Regions from separate parts of the Massilibacterium senegalense genome, predicted to be linked through region 1. Evidence: riboswitches for the same ligand, from Rfam matches in the RefSeq annotation. Region 1 holds a riboswitch; the other holds the start of a gene.
The links. Region 1 has a riboswitch for preQ1 ahead of BN1372_RS06285 (queuosine precursor transporter). Riboswitches for the same ligand answer to the same signal wherever they lie in the genome.
Positions count from the first base shown of each region.

Region 2: linked by a shared signal. The riboswitch ahead of queC (7-cyano-7-deazaguanine synthase QueC) and the one ahead of BN1372_RS06285 (queuosine precursor transporter) in region 1 are both predicted to bind preQ1.

Region 1 covers NZ_LN831786.1:563,672-580,002, reverse strand. Annotated here, with positions in the region: gene BN1372_RS14940 (polysaccharide deacetylase family protein) at 1-827, opposite strand, end outside; gene BN1372_RS06330 (hypothetical protein) at 950-1,222, opposite strand; gene BN1372_RS06325 (coiled-coil domain-containing protein) at 1,693-3,213, opposite strand; gene BN1372_RS06320 (hypothetical protein) at 3,432-3,662, shown strand; gene BN1372_RS06315 (DUF3501 family protein) at 3,725-4,312, opposite strand; gene BN1372_RS06310 (rubrerythrin family protein) at 4,497-4,928, opposite strand; gene BN1372_RS06305 (reverse transcriptase-like protein) at 5,071-5,724, opposite strand; gene metA (homoserine O-acetyltransferase MetA) at 5,829-6,743, shown strand; gene BN1372_RS06295 (reverse transcriptase-like protein) at 6,758-7,159, opposite strand; gene BN1372_RS06290 (DMT family transporter) at 7,228-8,142, shown strand; PreQ1 riboswitch class I at 8,226-8,270, shown strand; gene BN1372_RS06285 (queuosine precursor transporter) at 8,278-8,958, shown strand; gene wecB (non-hydrolyzing UDP-N-acetylglucosamine 2-epimerase) at 9,039-10,178, opposite strand; gene BN1372_RS06275 (DUF421 domain-containing protein) at 10,361-11,173, opposite strand; gene BN1372_RS06270 (hypothetical protein) at 11,178-11,384, opposite strand; gene spoVAE (stage V sporulation protein AE) at 11,395-11,742, opposite strand; gene spoVAD (stage V sporulation protein AD) at 11,754-12,761, opposite strand; gene spoVAC (stage V sporulation protein AC) at 12,761-13,237, opposite strand; gene BN1372_RS06250 (YhcN/YlaJ family sporulation lipoprotein) at 13,249-13,599, opposite strand; gene BN1372_RS06245 (DUF1657 domain-containing protein) at 13,686-13,895, opposite strand; gene BN1372_RS06240 (Na(+)/H(+) antiporter subunit B) at 13,990-14,445, opposite strand; gene BN1372_RS06235 (cytochrome c biogenesis CcdA family protein) at 14,464-15,186, opposite strand; gene copZ (copper chaperone CopZ) at 15,261-15,467, opposite strand; gene BN1372_RS06225 (heavy metal translocating P-type ATPase) at 15,495-16,331, opposite strand, start outside.
Region 2 covers NZ_LN831786.1:722,819-739,149, reverse strand. Annotated here, with positions in the region: gene BN1372_RS07035 (sensor domain-containing diguanylate cyclase) at 241-1,806, shown strand; gene BN1372_RS07030 (hypothetical protein) at 1,882-2,325, opposite strand; gene BN1372_RS07025 (protoglobin domain-containing protein) at 2,510-4,237, opposite strand; gene BN1372_RS07020 (DEAD/DEAH box helicase) at 4,882-6,357, opposite strand; gene BN1372_RS07015 (GNAT family N-acetyltransferase) at 6,947-7,228, shown strand; gene BN1372_RS07010 (hypothetical protein) at 7,337-7,759, shown strand; gene BN1372_RS07005 (alpha/beta fold hydrolase) at 7,773-8,588, opposite strand; PreQ1 riboswitch class I at 8,760-8,803, shown strand; gene queC (7-cyano-7-deazaguanine synthase QueC) at 8,859-9,518, shown strand; gene queD (6-carboxytetrahydropterin synthase QueD) at 9,515-9,955, shown strand; gene queE (7-carboxy-7-deazaguanine synthase QueE) at 9,948-10,667, shown strand; gene BN1372_RS15515 (reverse transcriptase domain-containing protein) at 11,201-11,992, shown strand; gene BN1372_RS15685 (group II intron maturase-specific domain-containing protein) at 12,017-12,256, shown strand; gene BN1372_RS06975 (AraC family transcriptional regulator) at 12,569-13,783, opposite strand; gene BN1372_RS06970 (hypothetical protein) at 13,989-14,354, shown strand; gene BN1372_RS06965 (sodium/solute symporter) at 14,351-15,919, shown strand; gene BN1372_RS06960 (exonuclease SbcCD subunit D) at 16,172-16,331, shown strand, end outside.

The sequences.
Region 1 (16,331 bases):
ACAATTGGTACTCTATCTTCATGGATAAATACCGAATACGTTACATTCATTTTTTTTGCGGTTTCTTTTTTAGGAACAAAACCATCTTCCCCATCAATATTTACTTTATACCAAGTAGCCCCATTCTGATCCTTCTCTACTTTCTTCACATATAGTCGATTTCCTTCTTTTAATGAAGTAATAGTTTCAGATGACTTATTTTTTTCTTTTTTTACATTTAATGAGTGTTTTACAAATACGATAGATTGATGTATTAATGTCTCATCATTGGCAATGTGAATCATAGAAAGCGGGAGCCAACCTTCTTCCTTTTTCGAAACAACGTTAACCCATACTTCCCCTTGTTTATTTTTAGTAATAGACTTAGTAGTAATGTTCGTTTCTCCTGGCATCTCTTTTTTTACCTTAGCATCAAAAGAAGGTTTTTCTTTCAATGAAAGTAATGTTTTTGGAATCAGCACAATACCTTTTACTTGACGAAATTCTAAACAGTCATTTAAAACCCATCCTTCTAAATCACCATCTGTGACATATGACCAATCATTCCCGTCTTGCTTTCTTCCTTCTTTTATAATAAACAGTTGAACATCTTTTTCAAGGAAACTAATCCGTTCTGCGCGTGTTGATGGATTCATAAAAACAGCAGTTTCAGCTTTTACGGTTGCCGCTTCTAATGGCGGTTGTTTATCGTCTTGAAAAAAGCTCATGACGATTAAAATACAGATAAAAAAGAAAACACTACCACTAAGAAAAAATAATGTCGTTTTATCTTTTTGATTTCGCTTTTTTCTTTTTTTCACTACAATCGACTTTCTTTTCGTTGCCATATCTTTTTTCCCTCTCTGCTTCCAACTTTACTCTATAATAAATGACGAATGCACTAATTCGATAGTTCCAAGAAATAAAAAAGGAAAATTCGTGTGGACACGAATTTTCCTTTTTATCTTCTCTAAAAATATTTTTCAGCCATTCTCTCTGTTTTTTTCATTTCGATTAGTAATTTGTCATTGTAACTATCTGCTTCTCGTAAAAAAATTTTAGATCCATCTTCTATATTAAGTGCTTCGATTGTAAGGTTCGAATTTGGTTGATTTTCTACTCTATTTAAAGCTTTTTCATATTTTTCAAGTAATGTTGGAAATAGCCCGCCATCAACATAGCTACATCGTTCACGCAACATATCGACTACTTTCTCTAATTGGTTTGTAAACTCTTGCGCCATCGATATAACCCCCTTCTAACCTCCTTGGTCGCTTCTGTTATATAACAATATATCACTTTTTAAAAAAGATGTCACTGTTTTTTAAAAATTTTCTAAAAATATTTTATTTTTTCACTATTTCCAAAAACACATAGAAGCATTAGAGATTCTCCTGCTCATACTAATTCTAAAAGAGTTTTCGCTAATGATGAAAAAAGAAGTATTCAATAAAAAGTCTTCCATATATAGGAAATTTTTTCTCCTGCTTATGATTAGATGCACTTATCCATCTTTTACGAGTTGTTTGATTCCCTATTTTCCCATATTTTGGTCTTACCTTAATATTTTGAAGTGGGTGTCTTACGCCCGTTAACAAAGGATAAAAGAAAAAGAATTTTCTCCGATTTTGATAAAAAAACCTTCTCTTGGTTTATCCTTTTTCGAGAAAAATCTCTCTTCCCTAGCTCATTAAATAGTTTTCCCCAGTCTGTCTATTCATATTCTTTCTTTTTCAGGGCTTCCGATTGAATATAAAATTGTTGTTCTATCGTTTTTTTATGTTCTTGGATTTGCTCTATTTTTACCTTTATTGCTTGCATTTGTTCTTCTAAATCAGCCATTTGTTCTTTTTTTTGTTCAATTTGTTCGTTGATTTCTTTCTGTTTTAATACAGATTGATGGTATTGTCCAATTTTTTTTCCACAAATACCTGATGGTTCATGCTCAATTAAATGCAAAATAATTTTTTCTTCTACTTGATCAATATCTTGTTGCATTTTTCGTTTATAATTTAATTTTTCAATTGGTAAAAATAATTTTCCCAATCCTTTTCTCTCGACACCCGGATTCATGGGATTTTCTAAGTCTTCTAGTAATAACTTTCTTTTCGTTAATAGACTGGTAAGTAATAAATCATTTGCTTGTAACGGAATATTATTTTCTTGAATAGCTCGATACAATTGCTTGATTCGGACATCTTGTTGTTGATCAATTTCTTTAAATTCATCTATTAAATGAGAAATTTGTTGATAAACATGTTCTTTTTCTTCTAATAAATTGGCGCTTTCCTTTTCTAATTCGTTTATTTGTTCCGATAGTTTTTCTAGATTATGTTGTACTTCAGAATAAGCATCTAATAATTGTTGTGTCCCTAGCTTTTCTATCATTGGTGCTCCAAGAAGGACAATTTCTGAAATAAAAACAGGCAATAACAATTCACGTAATGCTTGCTTTTCTCCGTGTACGATTACTTCTTTATTCATTTTTAACCAATGTGGAAAAGCAGCAAATTCAATTTCAATAAGAAATGGACGATTTGTGGGCTCCATTGTTTCCGACTCTGTTATTTCTTTATACGAAAATTCATTTAAAAAATTCATGATTTTTTTCATTAATGTAAAATCATCATCTGTTTGAATAGCGTCATGAAACAATGGATAACTGCCGTTTTCTTTCATTATATGATTAATATCTGATAACATTAAATGACGCCATTTTTTATACTCCTCTTTGTCTGATTGATTAGATAACTCCACTAAAAAGCGTTTTAATACAGCAAGAAAATATTCTTTTGCATTTTTTTCTAATGTTTCATACCAGTCATCTACCCATTCACAACGTTTTTTTAATTGGTATTGCATGATGTCTGTAACATTCTTTCCTTTATAACTCTCATCTGATTCCATCATTAATTCGTTTACTTGCTCAATTAATACAAAAAATAATTCTTGAACATCTTCTTCTGTTTGTAATTGATACACTTCAATGCCTAAAAAATCAGCTAATTCTAATAAAAACTGAAGTTGAAGAGTAGAATCAGGAATTTCTTTATATGCATCCGTCGATTGTTCTACCTTTTCCATTATCATCTCAATACTATCCGCTTGACCTAAAGCATATCGTAATCGTGATTGCCATAAGTTTTGGAATGATAAATGATGGAACCAAGCATATAATATTCGAAGTGTGCGTCCTCGCGTATGTAAAAAAGATTGCATTAAAATATTTTGCATAAAATCACCCTACTTGAACAATTTATTATCCGGAAATGAAACTATATTTTTTCATTTTCATTGTGCTACAACTCGATAAGATAGCTTCATTGTAACAAAAAATAGAAATAATAGATAGAAGAAACGAAAAAAGGCCAGATAATGAACATTATGTATTTTTCCTTTTCTTTTTGTACAAATCATTGTATGTTAATACTAAAAGAATGGAGGCGAAACAGTTGCACGAACAGAAAAAAAAGTTAATGATTGAATTATTGCAATCTTTACATAGTGATCCAACAAAACAAAAGAAAATAAGCTATGATGAGTTACATCAACATGACGTATTAAAAGACGCCATCGATTTTATGAAAAAGAAACATTTAATTACAGTAGAAGAAACGGAGCAAGCAATTATCATTACGATAGATATTGATGGGGAAGCTTATTTAGCGATTAATGTTTTTTGATAGGTAGAAGCATTTCACTGTTGCAACAAAAGAAATCGACAAGCTGCCACTTGTCGATTTCTTTAGTTTCCACTTAATTCTTTTTGTAAACTTTCTACTGTTGCTTTTGGAAGAATTTCTTCTGATTGAAAATTAGGATGTGAAACTTTCACTAGTACGTCTCCTGAATAGGCGATAAATTTTTCTTTTTGTTCTTCTGTAAATGGAATACGTAAATAATGAACGGATTGTGTATAATGATCATCCTCTTCTTCCCCATCTTCTGGTTCATAAGAAATTACCTTTTCATCACCAAATGCTAACTCAATGTGATTTTCAATTCCAACAATTGTTTTGTTAAATTGGCGCAGTTCTAATTGATTTGGAATTTCAACAAAAAATGTCATACTTAATTCGTTATCTGCAGGCACTAATTCATTATACACTTCCAACATTTCGTTCATATAATCTTCATCTTCTATTTGTTCTGCACGAATCATTTCCATAATCTGATACCAAATAGATAAACGAGTCTCAAATAACCCACTCATTTTATCATTAATTCGAATTCGTCGAATTTTCTTTTCTTTAATCACTTCTTTTAAAAAGCGATCAGCTACTTTAGCATATTCTTTATGAGATTGTAAATCTTCACGAGCGATTGGTTTCATATCGCGGCCTCCTCCGTAAATAATAGTTATTTATTTGCAACATTGAACAGTAATGTTTTACCCTAAACATACATAAAACATAAATGCATAGGAACCATATTCGTATCTTTATTATTTGAGATTCCTTATCATTTACTTAGATAAAAAAAGGCTGCCCTAAAAGCAGCCTCTTTATTCTTTTTTATTACTCAGCTAAGTTAGCTAAGATTTTTTTGAATGTGTTAGCATGTGCTTTTTCAGATTTAGCCATTACTTCAAACCATTCAGCGATATCTTCAAAACCTTCTTCACGAGCTACTTTGGCAAAGCCTGGGTACATTTCAGAGAATTCATACTCTTCACCAGCGATAGCTGATTTTAAGTTGTTTTCAGTTGTTCCTACTGGAAGGTCTGTAACTGGGTCACCAGCACCATATTGAACTAATTTGTCAAAATGACCAAAAGCATGTGCTGTTTCACCATGGCTAATGCGTTCGAATGCAGCAGAAACGTCTGCTAATCCTTCTGTATCCGCTTGTTTAGCGAAATAAATGTAACGACGGTTTGCTTGTGATTCACCTGCGAATGCTGCTTTTAAATTTGCTAATGTTTTTGTGCTTTCTAATTTGTTTGCCATTTTTAAAATCCTCCCCTTAAATAATTGTATCTAGTTAATAATTATTTTAACTTAGTTATTAGTATAAATAAAAAAAAGAGTAAATGCAAGAAAAATGATTTTACGTTTCTCTACTGCTATATTTTACCCTGCTCCTTCTATTTTAAACCTCTACTTCTGCGCGAATCTCCTTTCCTTCTATCGCTAATCGAGCTAATTGGTCCGCTTCTTTATTCTCAGTGCGTTGTATATTTTCATAGTGTGCGTTTAATCCTAATTTTTTAATTTTTTCTTCTATTTTTTTAATCCAATATAAAAAATTTTGTTCATATACAGGCCATTCTCCATTCATTTGATTAATTACGACTAATGAGTCGCCACGAATGATAATCGGAATATGCTGGATTTGATATTCTTCTAATTTTACCAAACTAAAATATAAAGCAGCATACTCCGCTTCATTATTAGATGTCATATTTGTAAATATAGCATTTTCTCGCACTCGAAACCTTTTATTATGGATACGATAGTACATGACAAAGCCTATCCCGGCTTGCTTTTTGGCATGATTAAAATTACCATCAAAATAAATGACAATGTCATGCGGATTCTCTCTTTCTTTTTCAAACATTTTTAAAAAATCTTTTTTACGCCATGTTTGTTGCATTTCATCTTCAATATACACATCAGTCAGACGATATTTTTTTTCGACATACTTTAGGACAGCTAGTATTTGATTCGCATCTACTTCATTCGATTGCCATTCTATCTTTCCAATTGATTTGTTTTGTTCCGTCCATTTAATAATATACTTCATAGAATATCCCTTCTTTACAGAAATAGTATTTGATGATTTAGCAAAATAGCCATATAATAAAAAGATACAAAACAGATATGAAATTAAATAAGGGGGGTTGATGAGTGCCTATTAATATTCCAGCAAATTTACCGGCGCGTGAACAACTAGAACATGAAAATATCTTCGTTATGACAACAGATAGGGCCTATATGCAAGATATTCGTCCAATTAATATTGTTATTATGAATTTAATGCCTTTGAAAGAAAAAACGGAGACACAGCTCATGCGTCTATTGTCTAATACTCCACTTCAAGTAAATATTACACTCATTCATCCGGCTAGCCATGTGCCCAAAAATACACCTCAACAACATTTGAAATCATTTTACACAACATTTGAGGAAATTAAACACCGAAAATTTGATGGCATGATCATCACCGGCGCTCCAGTAGAAAAGTTCCCATTTGAAGAAGTAACATATTGGGAAGAATTGGTAAAAGTTATGGATTGGACAAAAACAAATGTGACAAGTACATTACACATTTGTTGGGGTTCTCAAGCAGGTCTTTACCACCATTTTAATATCCCAAAATACAAGCTAACAAAAAAATTATCCGGTGTTTTTACACATACGATTTCAAAAGAAGATAAAACACTTAAACTTTTACGTGGCTTTGATGATGAGTTTCGTGTCCCACATTCTCGTTATACCGAAGTAAAAAGAGAGGATATTGAAAAAGTACCTGAGTTAATGATATTATCTGAATCAGAAGAAGCAGGAGTAAATCTAGTTGCATCTAAAAATGGGAAACAAATTTTCTTGAGTGGACATCCGGAATACGATTGTTTCACCCTAAAAGAAGAATACATTCGTGACCGTGATAAAGGATTGAATCCAGAAATGCCTTGTCATTATTTCCCTGGAAATGATACAACACAAATACCTAAACATAATTGGCATTCTCATGCTTATCTATTATTCAGCAATTGGCTCAATTATTATGTATACCAAGAAACACCCTATGATTGGCAATGAAAAAGCACAGACCGTTATCTGTGCTTTTTCATTTGTCTACGAATTGCATGTTTTGCTAATTCATCTGCCTTTTTATTTTGAGATTCTGGAATCCATTTAATAAAAAATAAATCAAAGGATACAATCATTTCCATTGCTCGATCTACATATTGTTGAAAGTTTTGATTTTTTGCATATTGTCCATCAATTGCATCGGCTACAATGCGGGAATCTGTTCGAAATGAGACAACTTTATATTGATTTTTTGAACAAATTTCTAATGCGTGAAGTAATGCTTCAAATTCAGCTTCATGGTTAGACATAAACGGAATGGGAACGGACTCTGTTGCAAGTACACGCCCATCTTTAATAAAGATACCAATTCCACTTAATTTCGAACGATTAGCAGTAGCACCATCAATATATACTTCAATCACACGGGACGCTCCTTTATTTATTGATACCATTATTATACTATGTTCAAACAGAAAGAGATGTTCAAATTATGAAAAATTCCGTAATGAAAGCAGATTTTTTTTTATTGATTGTTGCCTTTATATGGGGCTCTACTTTTGTATTGGTGCAAAATGCCATTCAAGATTTGCCACCCTTCTCTTTTAATACGATTCGTTTTTTCCTAGCAAGTTTAACGATGCTTTTTGTGATGAAATTCGTACGACGTCCCATTTCTATTACGTGGTCTAAAAAAACGGTAATGTATGGCGTTTTATTGGGGGGTATGTTGCATCTAGGATATACGACACAAACAATCGCCCTCCTTTATTCTACTTCTTCAAAAGTAGGATTTATTACAGGATTAAATGTTGTGTTTGTTCCAATTATTTCTTTTTTATTTATGAAACAACGACCAGAACGGTATACCGTTCTTGGAATTATGATTGCGGTCATTGGGCTTTATTTTCTTACATTAGCAGATTCCTTTACCGTTGGACAAGGAGATTTTTTAGCGTTTATTTGTGCTATTTGTTTTGCCGCTCATATTGTATTTACTGGGAAATATGCTCCTTTTCATTCTATTTTTGTATTAACAATAGTTCAGCTATTAACTGTTTCTATATTAAGTTTCGTCAGTGCATTATGGACAGAATCAATCGATTACATCATCTTAACCAAATCTTCTGTTTGGATTGCGTTAGTGATTACAGCAATATTTGCCACTGCTTTAGCCTTTTTCTTACAAACACACTTTCAAAAACAAACAAAGCCAACTCATGTAGCGCTTATTTTCGCAACAGAACCTGTATTTGCGGCTATATTTGGAATGTTAGTTAATCATGAAGTACTTACTGGAAAAGCAGTCACTGGATGTGTCCTTATTTTTATTGGAATAATTTTAGCAGAACTTCCTATATCCGCAATTAAGCAATTTTTTCAACAAAAACGACGTAAAACGACGTAAATCATTTTTATTTGCTATCAATCGTAGTACAATACAGAAGTGAATATCTTTTGTCATTTGTTCTATTAAGTTATCCTAACTTCATATTCGCGGTTCGCAACATCCCGCGTTAACAAAACTAAGGAGGAACTCGTAATGATCATTATTTTTTTATGGATACTTATGTTTATTCTCACTTTTTCCTTAACGTTAGCTTGCTATCGTTTTTTTGGAAAGACAGGTTTATATGCTTGGATTTCCCTTGCTACTGTGTTAGCCAATTTACAAGTATTAAAAACAATTGAATTATTCGGGATTACGTTAACACTTGGAAACATTATGTATGGAACGACCTTTTTTATCATTGTTTTATTAAACGAAAAATACGGAGTAAAAGCAGCAAAAAAAGCTGTTTATTTAGGATTTTTTATCCTACTTGCTACAACGGTAATCATGCAAATTATTTTGCTTTTTCCACCACATCCAAATGATATTGCCCATGCACATTTAAAAGCTTTGTTTGGTTTATTACCAAGACTAGCCGTAGGTAGTATTGTTGGATATTATGCGAGCCATATGGTGAATGTTTCGTTATATCGTTTTTTCCAAACACGATACCCTGGTGAACATCATTTATGGATCCGTAATACAGGTAGTACATCGATTAGTCAATTAATCGATACGTTACTCTTTTGTTTGATTGCATTTTGGGGGCTTTATCCAATCGAAGTTTGGTTGGAAATTGTCATTACTACCTACGTGATGAAATGGTTAGTTGTTGTATTAGATAACCCATTTATTTACGTAGCAAAAAAAATGAAACCTTTAGATGACTAGATAAAAATTTTATTTTTAAACCGTTTTTTCCAAAGAAAAGCGTATCCAAACATCTCGGATACGCTTTTTTCTTATACAAATTAAAAATCCATTGGACGTGTCGTACGTTTGTTAAAATGATATAACAATACTTCTACGATCCGACGTGATGCTTCCCCATCCCCATATGGATTTGATGCTTTCGACATTTTTTCGTATGCTTCTTTATTCGTTAATAAGTCTTTTCCGTTTTGGTAAACTGTTTCTTCATCGGTACCAACTAATTTTAACGTACCCGCCTTAATGCCTTCTGGACGTTCTGTTGTATCACGCAATACGAGAACAGGAACACCTAGAGAAGGCGCTTCTTCTTGAACTCCCCCTGAATCTGTCATAATCATGTAGCTTCGTGCAGCAAAGTTATGAAAATCAACAACATCTAATGGTTCAATTAAATGAATACGATCATGATTTCCTAAAAATTTGTCGGCTGTTTCTCGTACAACAGGGTTTAAATGAACAGGATACACTACTTGTAAGTCATCATGTTCTTCTACTAAACGACGGATTGCACGAAACATATTTTCCATCGGTTTTCCTAAGTTTTCACGGCGATGTGCCGTTACTAATAACAAGCGATCGTTTCCGATTTTATTTAAAATATCATGAGAATATGTATCTTTGACTGTTGTTTTTAACGCATCAATCGCAGTATTTCCCGTAATAAAAATAGTTACTTCCTTCTTATTTTCTACTAATAAGTTTTGTTTAGATTGATTTGTTGGTGAAAAGTGCAGATCTGCCATAACACCAGTTAATTGACGATTCATTTCTTCTGGAAATGGCGAATACTTATTCCACGTACGAAGCCCTGCTTCTACATGCCCAATCGCAATTTGATTATAAAATGCGGCAAGCGATGCAACGAATGTTGTAGACGTATCCCCATGAACAAGCACAATATCAGGTTGCGCTTCCTTCATTACTTGATCTAATCCTTCTAATGCTCTCGTTGTTACATCAATTAACGTTTGTCTACTTTTCATAATGTTTAAATCGTAATCTGGTGTAATTTGAAAAATGTCCAGCACTTGGTCTAACATTTCACGATGTTGAGCAGTAACAGTTACAATTGACTCGATTTCTTCTGGATATTTATTTAATTCTAGAACAAGGGGCGCCATTTTAATTGCTTCTGGTCTTGTTCCAAAAATCGTCATAACTTTTATTTTTTGCTTCATGTATTTCTCCTCATCTTTCTATTTTTATTTTCATTTTGTTCGGTTACCTTTTATTATGACATACTTTTATAAAAGAAAACAATTGCTCATGTAAGAGAGCTATTCGTAAGCGCATAACATATGCATAAAAAGAATTGTCCCTTGAACGAAGAACAATTCTTTTTTCTAGTATTTATATTCCTTTATTCCCCAAAGACAGGCGGTAGTTTTTTTAATATTTGACTATCTAGATGTTTCGAGAACTTTGCATACATTTCTTTCGTCTCTTTATGCTCTGTTTCAAGTGAATAGGATTCTAAATCGGCAATCGTCTTTTTTAATAACGTAATTAATTGTTCCTTTCGTGTATCAGAAGGAACATCAAGGGCGTCATCATACAAATCGACATGAAGGGAGCCATAATCGTCTATTTGTCCTAAAAACACATTATCTAAAGCAATACCTTGTTTATTTAGTTGAAGTATCACATCTCGTCTATTCAAGCCTCTTTTCGCTAATTCTCCGTCTTGTATTTCTCCTTGTTGAATGACTGTAATAAATTCATCTTTTGCATCGCTCGGTAATACACTGATTTCCCCCGCTTGGTCCATATACACCCGCTTTAAAGTAGCAATGTTAAAATGACCTTTTTGTCGCAAAGAAGCTAATAATGTATCGATTGGCAAGTTGATTCGTTTCAACTCATCTTCTAAAATTTTCCCCTCCTTAATAACCACTGTTTCTTTTCCACTATACCAATGAAAAAATGCCGTAGAACGTATATTTATCCAATTCAATACAAAGGGAAAAATACTCCAAAATAAAAGGAAAATAAAGGTAAATAAAAACGGTCTAGCAGTGTGAAAAATATAATCAAAGGAAAATAAAGCAATCATGAGAATTGAAATAGCATGAATGAAATTCATACGGGCAATTGATTGTGGGAGTAAAAACTTTCGAATCAAAACGAATAAAATAGCCATGATGAGTGCTCTCCATAATAAACTCCATATCATCTTATCACACTCCTTTATATTGTGGTTCTTCCCTCTCCATTTGTTTCACACGTTCATCTACTTCTATAATCATCTTTTCTATTTCAGAACTTGACTGTTTAAAAAAGGTATAATCTTCTTGTTTTTGTGCGTAATGCATCATATCACTTAACATCGCTTCTAATGTTTTCAATTGAGCTAACGTTTGCTTCACTTTGGTTCCAACAGTCATGTTACTCCTCCTATCCTTTCGGTTTAAATAATAAAGCGCCAATAAAAGCAAAAACAATCGCAGCGGATATACCGGAACTTGTTACCTGGAACATCCCTGTTAATACACCGATCAAACCGTATTTTTCGGCATCCACCATTGCACCATGAGTTAACGAGTGCCCAAAACTAGTGATAGGAACCGTAGCTCCAGCTCCGGCAAAGTAAATAAGCGGCTCATAAAGATTAAAAGCAGATAAAATAGCTCCACTAACAACAAAAATACTTAACATATGAGCAGGTGTTAATTGAAACAAATCCATTATCAACTGCCCAATAACGCAAATCAGTCCACCAACGACAAACGCCCAAAAATAAATTTCCACTTTTATCACCTTCCACTTTCAATCGCTACTGCATGTGCTATACACGGAATTGTTTCATTTTGCTGATAAGTTAATGGACTATGTAAAGCCCCTGTCGCAACGACTAACATGTTATTCCATTCTTTCTTTTTTAGTTTTTGCAACAAATGTCCATATACAACCGTTGAACTACAAGCAGCACCGCTTCCTCCTGAAAGAACTGGTTGTCCTTCGTCGTAAATAAGTAACCCGCAATCAAGAAAGCGCTCAGGTGGTATATGAATTCCATGTTTATGAAGTAAATCCAAGGCGACTTCTCTACCAATCTGACCTAAATCACCGGTCACAATGTAATCATAATCCTCAAACGATTGCTTTAAATTTCGTAAGTGTCGTTGGATGGTGTCTACAGCTGCAGGCGCCATTGCACCACCCATATTAAAAGGGTCAGATATTTTCATATCGACCACTTTCCCAATCGTGGCCGATGATACAATTGGACCTTTTCCATTTAAAGAAACAACACAAGCACCTGCCCCCGTGACGGTCCATTGTGCAGTAGGTGGTTTTTGTCCACCATATTCGGTCGGATAACGAAACTGCTTTTCAACAGCCGCATTATGGCTTGAAGCACCAGTTAAAATATAGTTTGCTCCTAAATGATCTATGATAAAGCTCGATAACGCTAATCCTGCCATCGACGTCGCACAAGCTGAGAATAGACCGAAAAATGGAATTTGCATCGATCGAGCAGCAAAATTAGAAGGGGTAAGTTGATTCATTAAATCTCCAGCAAAAAGAATTTGAATATCTGTTTTTTGTAATCCCGCTTTTTCTAACGCAATTTCACATGCATCTTCCCATAATTTTTTATGTGCTTTTTCATAAGAGTCTTCATTTAACCATAAATCTTCATAGAGACGATCAAAATCTTCTGCTAAGGGACCATTTCGTTCAAATGGACCGCCAACTGTACCCGTAGAAATAATTTTAGGCTGTTTTTGAAAAATCCAAGTTGCTTTCTTTTTATCCACTACAATCCTCCCCACATCGTTAATATGGTTTTTATGACGGCTATGACAAACGCAGAAAATACCCCGAACAAAATAACCGACCCAGCTAACTTAAACATATTTCCACCGACACCTAATACGAATCCTTCGGTACGATGTTCAATCGCGGCAGAAATAACAGCATTCCCAAAGCCCGTAACAGGAACAGCACTTCCTGCACCAGCAAATTGACCAATTCGATCATATACACCAAATCCCGTTAACAGCATAGCTATAAATATTAGAATCGCTACGGTCGGATTTCCGACATTTTTTTCTGTAAACGTAAAATAGGTCATCAGAAAAATTTGAATCGCTTGCCCAATCGTACAAATGAATCCACCGACCAAAAATGCTTTGATACAGTTTTTCAAAATCGGACGTTTCGTTTCCCTGTTTTTTTGAAATCGTTGGTACATCTGCTCTGTTAACGTCCATTTTTTCGCTTGTTTTCCCATCTATACCCCCCCTATTTTCTCGACATTAAAACGACAATTGCTTGAAACGCTTCTTCTGCTTCGTTTCGCGAAACAGATTGCCTTTCCAGATGATTTGCTAACTTTTTGGTTTCTATAAAAATTTTATAATCGCTAGATACATACAGATGATCTACCTTCATTTCTTCTTTTAATCTTTTTTTTACTCGTTTTTCAATAGAATCCCGTTTCCATTTATCCCATTGTTTTAACTGAATAGCTACGATTAAGCGGCCGTGCAAATCGACTGCTTCTATCTCCTTAAAATCCCCTAACGTTTCCGTTTTTTTCTTTGCTTCGTTAGCCATCGTTTGATCTATTTTTCCCTCTTGTTTCTCGGTCAATAATTGATTATGCTGACATCCGATAACGAACAAAATAGTAAGGATTACGTATACGTAACGCATATGAAAAAAGGCAAGGTTACAGGTCAACCTTGCTGATTATACTGCGGCTCTTCTTGTTGGATGTCTTTTAAACGTTGATTGACCGTATCAACAATTTGTTGTGTATCTTGTGCTGCTTGTTGAAACATTTGTTTCGCTTGCTTATTATCTGTTGCTAACGCAAATGTTTCTAAACTCGCTTGCGCACTTTTTAAACTAGCTAATGTTTGCTGTACATTTGTTACGACTGTCATTTTTTCTTACCTCCTATAATCATGACGTTCGCTTTTAATATGCGCAATAGTTCAAAAAGTATGTTCAAAAAAAAACAAAAAAGAAGTCGTTCTTTTATTTTTGAACGACTTCTTTTCTATCTGTTTTATCTTCAGCAATGGCCATAATAATCAACATAGCGACCCCTACAACGGTCACATATACACCTAAATCAAATAATAACGCTGTCGTTAACTCGATATCACCAAAAAAGGGGACATACACATGTGCAAACGTATGACTTAAAAAAGGAACCCCAAAGAAAAATGATCCTGATGCTGTTACTAGGGCAATTAAAATTCCAATCACAATGACTGTATTAGCTTCGATTTTAAATACTCGTTTTAATACATCAATTCCATAAGCAAGAAAGATGAGCGAAAAACCACTAGCAGCTACCAATCCACCCACAAATCCGCCACCTGGTGCATTGTGCCCAGCAAAAAATAAGGCGAGCGAAAAACCGAAAATGATAAATACTACAATGTTTGTCATCATCCGTAAAATTAAATCATTTGTTTTATATTTCATCTCAACCACTCCCTTCGATCAAAATCCTGTAAATCCTCCAAATAACGAACTTAAAAAGGAAGTAAACTTTGCCATCCAATTAAAATATAACATAATACCGGTGAATATCATTAAGAAACCACCGATTTTCATAATTTTTTCACTATACTTTTTAATCCAATTTAATTTTCCAACGAAAAAGGATAAAATAAAAAATGGAATTGCAAAGCCTAACACATAAAATAGCATATATAAAACCGCTTTGTTAGGAGCTGTTGCACCTAGTGCTACAACAGATGCTAAAATAGGTCCCATACAAGGAGTCCAACCAGCTGCAAATCCCATCCCAATTAAAACAGAACCAATATATCCTGAGGGACGATTTTTGAATTCCATTTGTTTATTTTTCATTAAAAAAGATGGTTGAATCCATCCAACAATAACAAAACCAAAGAACAAAATTAAAATGGCACCAATTTGACGAATCAAATCTTGATTATTCATAATCATTGCGTTTAACGCATTACCTAAAAATTGCGTTGCAAGTCCTACAACACCAACATAAATAATAGAAAAACCGATCAAAAAGAAAACAGTATGTAAAAATGCTCTTTTTTGTAGCATCATATTTTCTTCTTGTAGTTTGTTTACGCTAATCCCTGTAATATACGAAAGAAAAATAGGATATAACGGTAATGTACATGGTGATAAAAAAGATAATAATCCAGCGCCAAAAACTAAAAATAAATTAATATCTTGCATCTTATTACCCCCCTTGGTTTATTGTACAAAAAATATAGATAAAAGAAAATAAAAGAGCGGAAAAATCCGCTCTTTTATTTTACGTCATATCCTTGATCTTCAATCGATTCCTTCATTTGTTCCATTGTCACATCTTTTTCTTCGAATTGGACATCTACTGTTTTAGAAGCTAGAGAAACCGCTACATCTACTACTCCAGGTAAAGATTGTAATGCTTTTTTAACAGATGCCTCACAATGGCCACATGACATACCTTCTACTTGTAATGTTACTTGTTTCATCGTTTATTCCCTCCATTCTAACTCATGTTATAACTTCACACGTTTTAAACGTAAACTATTTAATACAACAGACACGGAACTAAATGCCATCGCCGTTCCTGCTATCCATGGTGCAAGAAGACCAAAGGCTGCGACCGGAATACCAATCACATTATAAATAAACGCCCAAAATAAATTTTGACGAATATTGCGCATTGTGTACTTGCTTAACGAATATGCTTTTACTAATTGATGCAACTCCCCACTCACGAGCGTAATGTCACTTGCTTCTATCGCGATGTCCGTTCCTGTTCCAATCGCTACACCAATATCTGCCGTACTTAACGCTGGAGCATCATTTAATCCGTCTCCAACCATTGCGACTGCCTTTCCTTCATTTTGAAGTTTTTTTACTATCGTTGCTTTTTCTTTCGGCAACACATTGCTATATACATTTGCTTTCTCAATACCTGCCTGTATGGCAATCGTTTCTGCGGTTTGGTAATTATCTCCCGTAATCATATACGGTGTCATACCCTGTTTTTTTAATGTTTGAATAACTTCTTTTGCTTCTTGTTTAATTATATCGCTAACTGCAATAATGGCAAAAAGTTCTCCCGCAGAACCAGCAAACATTACTGTTTTTCCTTGTTTTTCGAGATGTTCTACTCGTTTCCACTCACTTGTAATATCTATTGCATGTTTTTCCATCAACGCTTTTGTACCGATTACTATCGTCTGATCTCCGTAGCAGGCTTCTAAACCGTATCCCGGTAATGCAGTAAAAGAATCAATAACGATAGATGAAACTCCTTTTTTTTCTCCATATTGACTAATCGCTTTTGCTAATGGATGTTCAGAAGCATTTTCCGCACCAATAATGAT
Region 2 (16,331 bases), 160 kb from region 1:
GATAGAAATTTAATGTAAAAAACGATTATACTGTCCTTAATAAAAGCAAGAAAATTTTCCGAATATACAATGGTTAATCGTAGTTTTCATGATATAATACAATAAAGTTTTTTACATATTCAAATGATAAAAATAAATGACGTATTTTTTAGAAATATAAAAGGAATCAATATTGTTCAGTAAAAAGTAACAAGAAATTAGACCGTTTTATGAATGAACAGTTTAGTTGGAGGTACTGAAGTGTTAAAACGAAAAAAATGTTCATTGCAAACGATTATTATGCTTTTAATTACATTATCTATGCTAGTTACAATGAGCGTTAGTATTGCAACGAGTTATCTTGTTAATCGCGAACAAACTATTCAAAACACGCTACAGTCAAACGAAGCATATGCCCAAAAATTAGCAAAGACTACGGATGGGTATTTAAATGATATTTTGAATATTATGGACCGCCACACGATTGATCTTGTAACATGCCAAGAAAATAAACAATGTTTATCTATAAAAGCTGATGATTTACGAAATGAAATTAAACTTTTAGATAGTATTGTGATTGTTGATGAAAAGAGTATTATTGTAGGGAGTTCACCACAATCGATGAATATCGTTGGAAAAAAAGCAACGGCTGAGGAAGTACAACAGGTTTTAAAAGATAAGACCGCTTATATTTCAAAACCTTATATTGGGCCATATAACAAAAAACTACAAGCGATGATTGCTGTTCCAATTTATGATTTTTTTGGGCAATTTAAAGGTGTTTTGACTGGGCGCATTTATTTACAAACAGATAATATGTTACATCAATTGTTAGGGGAGCATTATGAGAAAGATGGTACATATGTTTATGTCGTAGACCAAGAAGGAAAGGTTATTTATCATAAACAAAAGGACTGGATTAATCAAAATGTATTAGGAATGTCACCAGTATCAGAAGTTTCAGAAGGTAAAACTGGTGCTATTCGTTTTAAGCAAGAAGAAGGGGAAATGTTATCTGGTTTTAGTCCCATTCAAAAAGCCAATTGGGGAATAATAGTAGAAAAATCAACAAAAGATGCATTAACATTAAATACAAAAATAATGTATCAGACTATATTAACATCAGCTATTTTTATTTTTTTTATTATGCTTATTGTATGGATTATTTCCATCAAAATGATTCAACCATTAAAGACTCTATCTCATTATGCTAGTGTAGCAAAAAATGCAAACGAGGACATACCGCCACCTGTAATCTCTACTTTTTATGTCGAGGCGGCTCAATTAAAAGAAACAGTGTTAGATAGCATTCATATTTTACGTAAAAATGTGAAGCATTTTAAACAAGCTTCTACTATTGATCCGTTGACTAAATTGGTAAATAGACGGGCTGTTGAAAATTATTTAGATCAATCAAAAGAGACAAATAAACCATTTGCTGCGTTATTAATTGATATTGACTATTTTAAAAGGATTAATGATACATATGGACATGATATCGGGGATCAAGTACTTGTTCTTATTGCACAAATATTAAAAAAAGAAACCCGTCATGGGGATATTTGTGCGCGATGGGGCGGAGAAGAATTCCTGATTATTTTACCAGAGACTCCAGCAGAGGCTGCTTTCCATGTGGCAGAACGTATTCGATTATCTATTATGCATGCAGATAATCCTAGTGGGGAAACCATAACCGTTTCTATTGGCATTGCTAGATATCCAGACAATGATGAAGATTCATTAGAAGTGATTAAATTAGCTGACGAATCGTTATATCAAGCAAAACGAAATGGAAGAAATCGAGTTTGTTTATCAAATAAGGAATAAGAAAAATATTAAATAAAATGATGAACGTAAAATCCCTATATCAACAATGTAAAATGTCGATACAGGGGTTTTTATTTATACAATAGGCCAATCGTCATCTGTCCGAATTTTACTGTATAACTCTGGTAAATAATAGGAAATTTCTTTTTGCTTACTTAATTCTTGTTCGAAATTTGTTTCTATTTCGTCCTGCATATTTGAGATTAAAGAGGCGGATTGAAGAAAATATAACCATTCTAAATCGCTTTGACAATATTTTTTAGCCCAACTGTCCACCTGTTTTCCCCAGTCTGAGGCGTTTCCATAATCCGTGACTTCTAATAATTCTTGAATTTTTTCTTCGCTCCATCGATTTTTACTGAATGGACCAGCTAAAGCACTTAATAAAGTGATAAAAGTACGATTATGTATTTTTTTAGCGGTTTTTTCTGCCCATAAATGATAAACAAAGGCACGTTTAAAAATATTTTCGGTTTTTTCATCTTGTAGATATTCAAAAAATGCTTGATAACTATTCATTGTATCATTATTCCTTTCTTTTCTTGGTTAGCAAAAAGTAATATTATATTAAAAATATAATAAATGTCTACGATAAAAGAGTAGTTTCTACATCATTATAGCATGAAAAAGGATTCAAAAAATAATATGAACATACGAAACCTCCCATTGAAAGGAAAGATGCTGATGGATGGTTTCGTATGATTTAATAGATTTCTGTTGTAAGTTTTTCTAAGATAATATAAATTTCCTCTAGTTTTTTATCTAGCGATTTAAATGCTTCTTCTATTTCTTTTTTGTTTTGTTGTTCCACTGCATAAATAATCTGTTTTCCGATATTGAACAGTTGGGCATGGGGTATTTTTAACGATTGAAAGCTTGGCTTTGTAGATATAACAGGATCTTGAGCTAAACGTTCAAACCATGTTGAAAGCAAGCAATGTTCAGAGTCAGTCAATGAATGAACATCATCAGTGAAATAATGTAATGTAAAATTTGAAATTTTCCATCGCCAAATTCCATATTCTGCCTTTAATATTAAAAGTAAATACTTATCATGAAATTGTGGAATCGATTGAAAGGACATTTGACGAAGATGATTCATTTTTACACTTATATCATATAATGCCTTACCGGTGTAATCTACATCCGCTTTCGTTAGATTTGTATAATGTAACATGTCATTTATTTCTTTTGTCATTTGTTGTGTTGCAACGGATTGTTCTTTTGATACATGTGCAATATTCTTTGTATGGTCACCAATTATTTGAATTTTAGTAGTAATATTTTCAATTGCTTGGATAGCATCTTTAACTTGATCGGTACGTGAAGTTAGTTTTTCTTCTAATTGGCCACTAATGGTTCCGACATAATCAGCACCACTTTTTAACTTTTGCATATTTGTAGTGATGGCTTTAGCTGATGTTTTTGTTTGTTCTGCAAGTTTTTTTACTTCATTTGCCACAACATTAAAGCTACGTCCTGCATCGCCAGCTCGTGACGCTTCAATAGAGGCATTTAAGGCAAGGAGGTTTGTTTTTTCGGCAACTTCCTCAATAAAGGTAATCACTTGGGAGGCACGTTTTACTTCGTCCATTAAATGATGCATTTCCTTTTGCATTTCTTTAAAATCATGACTCATTTCTAAAAAGCTTTCAAGTGATTGTTCGATGACAAATTTCCCTTGTTTTGCTTCTTTTATAGTGAATTCTGTTTCTTTGGCAACATCTGTTGCTTGATGAGCTACTTTTTCAATAGATTGTGACAATTCTATTGATTCGTTCGTTACGGTATTAGCTTTGTTACTTGTTTTTTCTATCGTCTTTAATAATTTTTGAATTGTTGTAATGTCTGTAATTGTTTGCATTAAATCATTTTCTTTTTTTATCGTTCGTAGATCATTTGTCTCTTGATATGCTTCTAAAACAATTTGTGAATCGAATGTAATAATACGAATAAGAGATAAAAGAATAGATGATAGTTCTTTTGGTTTAGTATGATATTGATTAACTAGAGTCGGAATTATATGTTCATACACACGAACATAAGAGCCAGTGTACCATTCTGGTGTTAGTTTAATTTTACTATGTACTTGTCCGATTTTTTTACGACTAGCAACATAGGAATCATTTATTTTTGCTTTTGGAATACTTCTTAAATAATGACTAAATGTTTTGGAGAGTCGATCAGTCGTTGAATGTTTATCGATAATGTGTTGAAGAGTAGAAAACCTACTTAACATTTTATAATGGAAATCGGAAATTATATCTGCATGTTCGTCCATTACGCTCTCTAATTTCTTTAGATTGTCTAGATCGTTGTTCATTAATTGTATAAAACTTAATTTCTTTTTTAACTCATGATTACAATTAATATCCGTAAGTGTTATTTGTGTAGGAAATGGGATTGCGCTTTTGTTATGTAAAAAAAACATAGATTTATAGCTCCTTTTTCATCATTTTTCATCCATTATTAACGGTGAGGAAGTCCCCTGTCAGAACCTAAAAATAGGTAAGTGGAGGTTCAAACTGGCCGAATCCAGCTACGATGGACTATTGACTTCCGCTATAAGTAAAAGTCTTCTAGAAGCAAAAAGCACTTTTTCTGGTCTTTGTTTTATAGTTCCGTCGTTGAACGAGCCTTTGATAAAAATGAGATAAGTGCAAAAATGCTCATTGAGGAGGATTTCTTTATGTATTATATTGAAAAATAGACAATAATCGCTGAAAGCATACAACTCAAAAGTAGTAGCTTGATGTATTCATTTTTGTTAAAAAAGACCTATTACTATTTTACCTATAGTTTATTTTTAATATATGTAGAAAGTAAAAACAATACATTTTTCCAATCTTTATGAATAATTTACTTAGGATTAATAAAACGTTAATAATTAGTGCACATTCAAGAATCTAAACTACACTTTAGGGTATAGGTAAGATTTATGATTAGCGCATAAAAAAAGATTTTGTCATTTTATATATCTATGAGTGGTTGGACAATTAATTGGAAAAAATTGAAAGAAACTGTGAATGATTTTGCACAAAAAAACACTAGAGGATCTATAATCCCCTAGTGTCTTTATGCATGACGGTTAGAACGTTTTCGATTTTTTTGTGGACGAGTTCTTTTTGATGAATAATCTGCTTTTTTTCCATCTCTGCGACGACGGTCGTTACGTCGATTGTTATCTCTTTTAGAAGAAAAATCTTTATTTGAATGAGAACGAGATTTTCTTTTCTGTTTTCTTCTTAAAGGAGCTACAGGTGATAATTGAACAGGATTAGAATTCATTTCGGGCATTAATAATTTTAATGCAGTAGATACTAATTGTTCAGGTGAATATTGATAGATAAAGGATTTAGCTGCTTGTTGATATATTTCTCTTGATTCTTTTTCCAATGACTTTTCAAATTGTTCGATGACTTCTTCTAATTGTTTTTTACGTAATTCTTCCTCAGAAGGAGCTTCCATCCAAATCATTTTTTTATCAATAAACTTTTCATATTCATGAATAACGTCTTCTTCACTAGGCGTGACAAACGTAATAGCGATACCGCTTTCTCCTGCACGACCAGTTCTTCCAATTCGATGGACATAACTATCAACATGCTCTGGTACATCAAAATTATAAATGTGAGATACACCTGTAATATCGAGACCGCGAGCTGCGACGTCTGTAGCAACTAAAACTTGAATATTATTATTTTTAAAACGAGCTAGTGATTTTTCGCGACGTGCTTGCGTTAGATCACCGTGTAATTCATCTACCCTAAAACCTTTGCTTAAAAGAGCTTCCGTTAATTCCATAACGCGTTGTTTCGTTCGACCGAAAACAATCGATTTTTTAGGTTGATGAAGCAGAAACAAACGGTGAAGTAAAGCAAATTTTTTACTTTCTTTCGTCAATATACAATATTGATCAATTGTATCAGCCGTTAAACTTGTTCTTTTAATGGAAACAATGACAGGATCTTTCATCATTTTTTGTGTAAAGTTCTCTGGAATAGTAGCAGAGAACAGCAGAGTTTGATGATTTTCAGGGACAGTTGTTAAAATATTTTCAATATCTTCAATAAAATCCATGCTTAACATTTCATCTGCTTCGTCTAATACGACAGTATGCACGCTTTCTAAACATAATGTTTTACGTTTAAGATGGTCAATCATACGACCAGGTGTACCTACCACAATATGTGGTTTTCTTTTTAACGCACGAATTTGTGGATCATAACTTTGACCACCGTACACAATGGCAACATCAATTTTTTTTCTTGTACCGAGTGATTGTAACGTTGCGGCAACTTGTTTCGCTAATTCTCTCGTAGGTGCGAGGACGATACCTTGTGTTTCTTGTAATGATGGATTGATTTTTTGTATTAGAGGAATTCCAAAAGCAGCAGTTTTACCTGTTCCAGTTTGAGCTTGTCCTATAACATCCAGTCCCTTTAACGCGACCGGTATCGTTTGTTCTTGAATAGGGGTCGGTTCATGAAAACCTAATTTATCAATCATGGACAAAATATCCATTTCAATATTTAGTTCTTTAAATTGCATAGTAATCTCCTTTTTGATAGAATGCGTTCATTATATAGAAATTAACGATAAAGAGCAAGGATTATATAGATAAGTTTAGGATAAGTAATTTTTTTATAAATTATACAAGTAAAATTTGTTTGTTTTTTTCTATTTAATTTGGGGTAAAATAATGAAGAAAATTGTATGGATTAGGAGCGTTTTTGAAAATCCCAAATGGATAGACGCTTAAATAAATGTAGACGTTTAAAAGGACGGGGGATGGAACGTGATGTTTGTCGTAAAAATGGGATACATCAATTTTTTAAACTTGTTCATCGTCCAATGAACATATTCAAACATTATATTCCTATAGCAAGAAAAAATAATGATAGCAAGTAAGAAAACTAGTTGAAGTAATCCTGATAGTTTTTATGTGATAGAGTATAATTTTTATAGAAGGATGAGTCAAAACATATGAATGGAATACATTTTAATTTTTCAATATAAATGGTGAACCATTCCATCTGAAATTTCGCAAAAGATGAAGATTTATTATATAATGGTCATATAGTTAGAATGTATATTTTTTGGAGTAAGTATGAAGAGATGATAAAAGGAGCTGTTTAAAATGGAATTTCAATTTACAGAAACACCTAAACCACAATTTTTTTATGAGCAAGATGGAGAAGTGTTAGCAATAATCACCTATGACGTTGTAGATAATGATGTCTTTGCAGTTGATCATACATTCGTTTCTGAAAAATTACGTGGACAAGGTGTTGCAAAACAATTGTTAGAAGCTGTTGTGGATAAAGCACAAAAAGAAAGTAAAAAAATTAAGCCTATTTGTTCCTATGTAGTTACAGCGTTTAAACGCAACCCAGAATATCAAAAATTAGAGGCCAAATAATCGAATCCCTTCTTATTTTATAAGGAGGGGTTCGTTCTCTAAGTAGTGTAAAAACTGTCTTGAACGTGTATAATAAAAGTATGAAAAAGAAAGGGAGATAGTTAGAAAATGAAAAATATCGTAAAAATCATTATGCTAGTTATTTTTGCTTTTGGAACGATGGGATTTGTTGGAATTGATCAAGTGGATGCGAAAGGAATGAAAGGCGGAAAAAAATTTACGCCTGCACAAAAGCAAAATACAAACAATGATAGTAATGTAAATGCCAAAAATACGAAAGAAGACCCGAAAAAAACACAAACAAATCAGTCATCTGCTTCAAACAGTAATAAAGGTGGCTTAATGAAAGGTCTTTTATTAGGTGGTCTTGGTGGTTTGTTAATTGGTAGTTTATTTGGTAATTTAGGTGCATTAGGTTCTATCTTATCTTTCCTCGTTAATATGTTAGTTTTTGCATTAGTCATTATGCTTATTTTAGTTGTTATTAAAAAGTTGAAAAATCAATTAAAAAAACCAAAAACGATTGAATAAAGAGAATCAGCTATTACCCTAATGTAGGGAATAGCTGATTCTCTTTTTGCTTCAAATGGCTAATGTGGTCAATAAAATCTAATGTCAATTCATTAAATTCTGCTGGAGCATCAATATTACATACATGGCCGGAACCTTTAATAACGGATAATTTTAAATCTGGTTGATGTTTAATCAATTCTTGAACAGGCGTTAAAAATAAATAATCTTCTTCCCCCATGACAAATAAAGTTGGGATGCCATTATTAACAAGTTGCAAATATTTTAAGTAGGGATTAATTGATTTCGTTAGTGAAAACCACCGAATAAATTCTTTTTGGTACATTTTTTTTGCTTGATTTACAAATGCTAAACGTGATTCTTCGTGAGTAGATTTAGGCATGATAATCCATGCAAATAAACGATAAAGCCACATATAAGGAATAAAATATTTAAACACGTGCCCAACTTGTAAAAAAAACTTTGTCCGGATATTTAAATGAATGACTGCTCCACCTAAAACCATCGAACGAACTTTTTGTGGATATTTTTTTGCAATGGTCTGAACGACAATCGTACCAAGCGAAATAGAGATAAAGTGAGAAGAGTTGATGTGTAAATGATGTAAAACATCTACCACATCTTCTGCAATATCAGCAAATGTATCTCCTTTTTTCCATTTTATTGATTTTGATTTACCATGACCTCTTAAGTCAATCAGTAAGATGTTATAAGTTGATTTATATGCTTTAATTTGTTTATACCAGATAGAAGAGCTTCCCCCTGCACCATGAATAAATGTAACCCAAGGGGCTTTTTCGTTTATCTCGTACGTTCGATAATGCAACACTACTGTTTTCCCTCACAATCTAGTTTAATCTTTAATAAAATTTCTCTTTTCACTAAAACATAAGAATGATAGAAAATCAAGATACGTCCATGATTTTTCTAATCGGAAAAAGCATGAAACTATATTTTTATGGTATAGTAAGAAAGGTAAAAAAAGAAGAATACTGCTCAAGCAGGAGAGGTTCGAAAAATCCCTCTATAAAAAACTAACAACTTAAGGGAAAAGAACACTCTTTCTTCTTTTCATTCGAAAAGGGAGGAGAAATTGTATATGAAAAATGAAAAAGCAATTGTTGTCTTTAGTGGAGGACAAGATAGTACGACGTGTTTGTTTTGGGCAAAGGAACAATTTAAAGAAGTAGAAGCTGTGACGTTTGATTATGGGCAACGTCATGCAGTGGAACTTGATTGTGCTAAAGCAATCGCAAAAGAATTAAACGTACGTCATCATGTGTTAGATATGACGTTGTTAAACCAATTAGCACCCAGCGCATTAACACGTGATGAACCAATTGTAACCAAAGAAGGATCGTTACCATCAACATTTGTGCCGGGTAGAAATTTACTCTTTTTTTCGTTTGCTAGCATTTTAGCAAAACAAATCGGTGCTAAGCACATTATTACTGGTGTATCAGAAACAGATTTTAGTGGCTATCCAGATTGCAGAAATGCTTTCATTCAATCACTAAATGTAACAATTAATCTTGCGATGGATGATCAATTTGTGATTCATACTCCGTTAATGTGGATAGATAAAAAAGAAACATGGCGACTAGCAGACCAGCTTGGTGTATTTGATTATATACGTACGAAGACGTTAACGTGTTATAACGGGATTATTGGAAGTGGTTGCGGAGAATGCCCTGCTTGCAAATTACGAAATAATGGTCTTCAAGCATATGTAAAAGAAAAAGAAGGTGAACAATCATGATGCAACAAATTTACCCTTCGCCAATTCATAATTATCATTATGAGTTGAATAAAGATTTTCATTTTGCTGCAGCGCATTATGTTCCTCATAAAGATGCAGGAGTATGTCAAAATGTACATGGTCATACGTATTTTGTGAATATTACAATCGGCGGTGATGCACTGGATGATTCTGGTTTTTTAGTCAATTTTCAATTGTTGAAATCCCTGATACATAAACGGTTTGATCATACATTATTAAACGAAGATTCTGGTTTTTCTAATAAAAATGCTGAGTCATTTCCGACGACAGAAGTAGTAGCACGTACGATTTACGAAATTATTGCTGAAGCATTACAAAAACAACCTAACAATCCAGTTTGTCTACAAGTATTCGTAAGGGAAACACCTACGAGTTATGTGGTTTATCGACCAAAAAGGAGAAATAAAAATGACTAAAATTCCAATTATGGAAATATTCGGATCTACCATTCAGGGAGAAGGAATGGTTATTGGGCAGAAGACCATGTTTGTCCGGACTGCTGGTTGCGATTACCGTTGTGTTTGGTGCGATTCATCTTTTACGTGGGACGGAACGGAGAAAGAAGCAATTCAAATGATGTCAGCTTCTGAAATATGGAATGCATTGTATGAAATGGGGAATGAACATTTTACGCATGTTACATTATCAGGGGGAAATCCAGCTTTATTACCTCAATTAGATATGCTCATTTATCTTTTGCATGAAAAAGGAATCAAAGTAGCACTTGAAACACAAGGGAGCAAGTGGCAATCATGGATGGTCGACATTGATGATTTAACGTTGTCTCCGAAACCTCCGAGTGCACAGGTGGAGTTTGATGAAATTAAGTTTCGGAGTATGATGAATCTGTTAAAAGGTCATCCGAATATAAGTATGAAAATCGTTGTATTTAGTGAGGAAGATCTTGAATTTGCAGTGTTCATGCATCAACATTATCCGAATGTTCCATTCTATTTACAACCGGGAAATGAAAAGCAATCATTAGAAAACGAAAATGACTATATACAGTATGCGAGAAAACGTTATTTATGGCTAATTGACAAAACAATGGGACGAACAGAATTTAATGACGCAATAATACTGCCACAACTCCATACATTTGTTTGGGGGAATAAACGTGGTGTGTAAGACAGTGAGAAAACCTCACTGTCTTTTTTTATGTGCGCCCAGCATGGGCGATAACTTGGTGGTGAAAGTCCACTCCACTACAGGCTTGGCAGTAGGAACTGTTAGCCGATATCAAGGGTGTCCACCATGAGGTGGAATCTGAAGGAAGCTGGAGGCAAATTCTCGAACTGACGAACAGAAACTATATATAAGGCGGAAGTGGGACGGACGAGTCTGCACACCAAGATAAAGTCCAATACTGCCCGAATCCCATACAGTAAATATAGCAGTTACATGAGAAGAAGGTTATCGCTCTTACCCGGGGAGATCTCACGGACGTGCAAAACTTGCGTGGTTGAAACAAGATTTATCGTGAGAAGTCAGCAGAGGTCATAGTAGTTTCCAATGGAAATGAAGGACTGAACAATCTTAAATCTTGGAAAACAAGGAAGGTGTAAGCATCTCGCCTAAGCGCAGAATACATCGTGGTATGAACCAAAAGAAGAAGTGGGTTGGAAACCAAAAGGTACATAGGAGTGCGTAGAGATGCAAGCATGGATATGAAAGAACAAGATGGTATCAATATCAATCTAATCAATAAAGTTATCGCAAACGAGAATCTTTGGAGAGCATACGAAAAAGTTTATAGTAACAAAGGTGCTCCCGGGGTAGATGGAATTATCGTATATCAATTGAAATCACATATGAAAAAATACTTTCAACCTCTCAAACAGAAACTTATGGAGGGAACCTACGAGCCTCAACTCAACCGGTTAAAAGGGTTGCTATTCCAAAGTCAGATGGTTCCAAAAGGATATCTAGGGATACCATGTGTGTTGGATAGAGTGGTACAACAAGCCATCCTCCAAGTAATTGAACCAATCATAGACCCATATTTTTCTGAGAATAGCTTTGGTTTTCGCAAAGGAAGGAATGCCCATCAAGCAATTAAACTTGCCGAACAATATTATCAAAAAGGATACCAAGTAGTAGTGGACTGCGATTTGAAAAGCTATTTTGATACAATCCACCACCAAAGAGTAAGAACATATTTGGAAGAATTCATTTCGGATAAAATTGTCCTTAAACTGATTTGGACGTTTCTTCGTTCAGGTATTCTTGACAAAGATATCTATATTGAAACTGCAGAAGGAGCACCACAAGGTGGTCCATTATCCCTTATTTTAGCAACTATCTATTTGAACAAACTGGATATAGAACTAGAAAAGAGAGGACACCGTTTTATTAGGTATGCGGATGATTTCGTCATCTATGTAAAAAGTAAACGTGCAGGCGAAAGGGAATGGATAGCGTCACAAGCTACATCGAAAAAGACTTTGCGCTAATTATCAACCAAAAAAAAGCAAAGTCTGTGGTGCAACATCGGCTACATTCCTTGGATTCAATTTACAAAACCTCTTGGGAAAGTCGGATGCCGACCATGCACGTCGGTAAAACTACGATTTAAAGATAAATGGAGGAAGTCGACGAGTCGGAAACAACCGGGAACTTTTGAAGAAATCACGAAGAAGATAAATCAGCTAATCACTGGATGGATTAATTATTATGGAATAGCACGAATGAAAAGATTCATCTTAGACACTCAATAATGGTTAAAACACCGACTTAGACAACTAATTTGGAAGAGATGGAAAAAGGTAAGGACTAAATGCCGGATGCTCCGTAGTTATGGAATCAACCATGATGATGCAATGAAATTAGCTAGTTTCCGAAAGGGATATTGGAGGATATCGAAAAGTCAAATCATTCATCAAGCGATAACAAAAGAAAAACTCACAAAGTGGGGATTAAAAGACATTTCCCAATTTTATGAGTTACGATACTTAAAAGGTTGAACCGCCGTATACGGAACCATACGTACGGTGGTGTGAGTGGTAGGGGATTAAAAATCCCCTCCTACTCTATTGAAAGCGAATCTCTGTCGATAAGCGGTATTCGCTTGGGGGAATACCGATAAATTTTTTGAAAATGGAACTAAAATAGTTAGCAGTATTGAATCCGATATAATCTGCAATTTCTTCGATTGTTTCATTGGTATGACGAAGTAACCAAACTGCTTGTCGTAATCGTAAAAATGTTAGATATTCCGAAAAACTTTTTCCAGTTTCCTTTTTAAAGCCCCGGCTAAAATACGTGTAGCTAATATTCATATGATTTGCAACTTCTTTAGCGCTTATCGGTTCTCGAATGTTTTCTTCTATAAAATGAGTGTATGTTTTGATTACTTCATTTTTCGGAACTTCTTCAAAAAATCGTAAGTGGATGTTTTCAAATGGTGGATGTCGTCTCGCCTGTTTGGCTTCTTGGAAAGATAAAGAAAGATTGGCTGGATGCTCATGGATAGAGCCAACTCCTAAATAAATTTGAATTTTATATTCTTGGAGTAACGTATGAATAGCTTTTTCTAAGCAATGAAATTTCTCTTCCCATTCACGGATAGAATGAGTGCCATTTGGTGGACGAAGTAAAAGTAACAAATACCGCTGATATGGCAAAAAATAAATGGAAGAGCAATGTTCGGATAATTGTTTGTTAAAAACGGAACGAATAATAGAAAAAGCGCGATGTTTCACATCAGGTTGTTCAGAAAGATGGATAAATCCTTGTAAAAAACAAACGACTGTTGGAAATTGCTCTTTATGAAACAACGAAAGAATCTTGTATATTTCTGGATGTGTGGTAAGTTCTTCTTGAATAATTTGTCGCAAACCAATTAACTTCAAAGATTCATGACAAGACTGATGTCCATGTGTACAATGAATAGTTTGTGAAAAAGAATGAGTATCTAAGATTTGTTTAAAAGCCCGGTAGACATGTGTTGAACGAAGTGGGTAAGAAAGAAAGGATTGAATAGGTAAAGAAGTAGCTATTGATGCAGAGTATGTAAGAGTATGATGAATCAAAATGACATAAATTCCTGGATATTTCTTCTTATATCTAGAAAGTTTAATCCAATCAAAAAGTGTATGAATTGGATAGACAATAATTTGGTTAGAATGATCCGGTGTTTCATTTCGATAAAAGTAAAAGGTATGATAATTTAACGGTTTTGTCCATGCTATAATCTTTTCTTGCTCGTCTTTATTTATGCACGAAAGGTTTACGTGAATCGCCACACCATTCCTCCTTTGTGTTAGATATCCTTCTCATGATGCGGTCGTCTTTACTTGTTCAAAAGGAATCCTATTATTTTTTATTGTAATAAAAAAGCAGAATTTTCGCAATAGTGCAAAAAAATATAAAAAGTGGACAAGTAATCGTACGGTTATTTCACAAAATATTCAATATAATGAAAAAAAGTGAAATGGAGGCGAGAAGAAAATGAGCGAATACAAAATGACCGATGAAAACATAGGTACAGTGGATGTTAAAGAGTTAGGATCCTTAGACAAAGAAACAAATTACATTATGAAATCTGAATTTCGGACTGGGGTAGTGTTATCTATTCTTTATTTAGCATTTGTTTTTTTTATACCTGTCATCAATTGGTACTTTCCGAAAGTTGCTTTTCATTCATTATTTGGAGGTATGTCACTTAGTTGGTTCTTAACTTCTCTAGTTGCGATGGTCATGGCTTTTTTTATTGCTTATATTCATACAAAATTGTACGAGAAACGTTTGAAAACATATCATACATTTTCGAATCAAGATAACCAATCAAATAAACGAGGAGGAAATATTGCATGACAAATGTGTTATTAGATCCAAAATATATTTTTACAATTTTATTAATGGGGACAATCGTCTATATTACGTATTTATCGAAAAAAAATACAACTGCTAGTGATTTTTTTGTTGGGGGACGTTCTTTTGGATGGTTTACAAATGGTTCGGCCATTGCAGGCGACTATTTAAGTGCTGCGACATTTTTAGGGCTAGCAGGATTAACGTTTGCTATCGGTTATGATGGAGCCTTTTATGCATTTAGCTTTTCCATTGGTCTTACGTTATTAGCTATTTTTGTTGCGGGTCCTTTGCGCCGATTTGGTGCTTATACAGTAGCGGATTTTGTAGCATATCGTTTTCATAGTAAACGAGCTCGACTTGCTGCTGTTATTGTAGTGTTAGCTATTTCAGGATTTTATGCTGCGCCACAATTACTTGGCGCAGCCCAAATATTAAGTATGTTTTTCGGTACATCTTATGAATTTGGCATTATTTTTACATGTATTGTGATGATTTTTTATGTTGGTATTGGTGGGATGAAAGGAACTACATTAAACCAAGCATTAGAATTATGGATTCGCTTTGGAGCTTTTTTATTAATGGTTGCAGCTGCTATTTATGGGGGACTTCATTACGAAAAGATATTAGCTACTATTCAAGGTTTTACAGGAACGATTGCTAATACAGCACAGTATACGCTGGACGGAAAAGATGTAGCAGTGAACGGAAAAGAATGGATTACGTCAGGAGCTTTTAATCCTTCTTTTTGGCATAGTGCTTCGATGTTAATTGGACTAGCATTAGGGACATTAGGTCTGCCACATATTTTATTACGTTTTTATACGAATCCAAGTGCGAAAGCTGCACGAAAGTCGGCATTAATGGCCATTGGCATTGCTAGTATGTTTTTTGCTTGTGCGATTTATTTAGGAGTTGTTGGACGTGCAATCTTTTTAAACGGTTCAGCAAGTGGAGAGGTGATGCAGCAATTAATTACAGGTGGGGATAATATGGTAATTCCCTCTACTGCAGAAGTTCTTGGTGGAAAATGGCTTTTAGGTCTTGTTATAGCAGGGGCATTTGCCGCGATTTTTTCGAATCTTTCTGGTTTATTTATCGCTAGCTCTGGAGCGCTTGCACACGACTTATATGCTTCGTTATTTAAGAAAGATATTACACAAAAACAACGTGTCATTGCTGGGAAAATTTCCATCTTACTTTTAGGGATCGTTTATGGGTTGTTAGGTATTCTTGTAAAAGGGGCATCTATCGGTCATTTAGTGGCCCTTGCTTTTACGGTAGGTGCAAGTACATTTGCTCCCATTTTTATTTTTGGTATTTGGTGGCGAGGTATGACGGAAAAAGGAGCCATCACTGGTTTGTTTGTTGGGTTATTTGTTTCGATGTACATGATTTTCTTTTCGTCTACACTCCCAGAATTTTTGCAATTTAGAGTACCAGGATTAATTACGGTACCAATTGGTTTTTTAACAGTATATATTGTATCTAAATTAGATCGAAAAGTACCAGCTGATGTAAATGAATTTATGAAAAAAGTACATTCCAAAGAACGAGAAGTTGCTTAAGCTCTCTGTTTAACTAAAAAATTTAAAAAGATGATGACTGTTCACAATGCAGAAATCATCTTTTTTTGTGTATCGCCTTTTTTCTTATGATTAGGGTAAAGACATATATAAGAAGTACGAAAAGAAAAGATTTACCGAGTAAAAAAGATGTCATATGCGAATAGGTGAAAATTACACACATTGACAATTAGATACGTTATAATATACATACTATAATGTTTCTTTGTTTTTAGGAAAGAAGGAGTGAATCGAATGAAGTTTTTCCATACAGCAGATTGGCATTTGGGAAAATTAGTACAAGGTGTTTATATGACTGATGATCAACGCTATATTTTAGAACAAATGGTGGAAGCAATTGATAAAGAACAACCGGATGCAGTCCTAATTGCTGGAGATTTATATGATCGCTCTG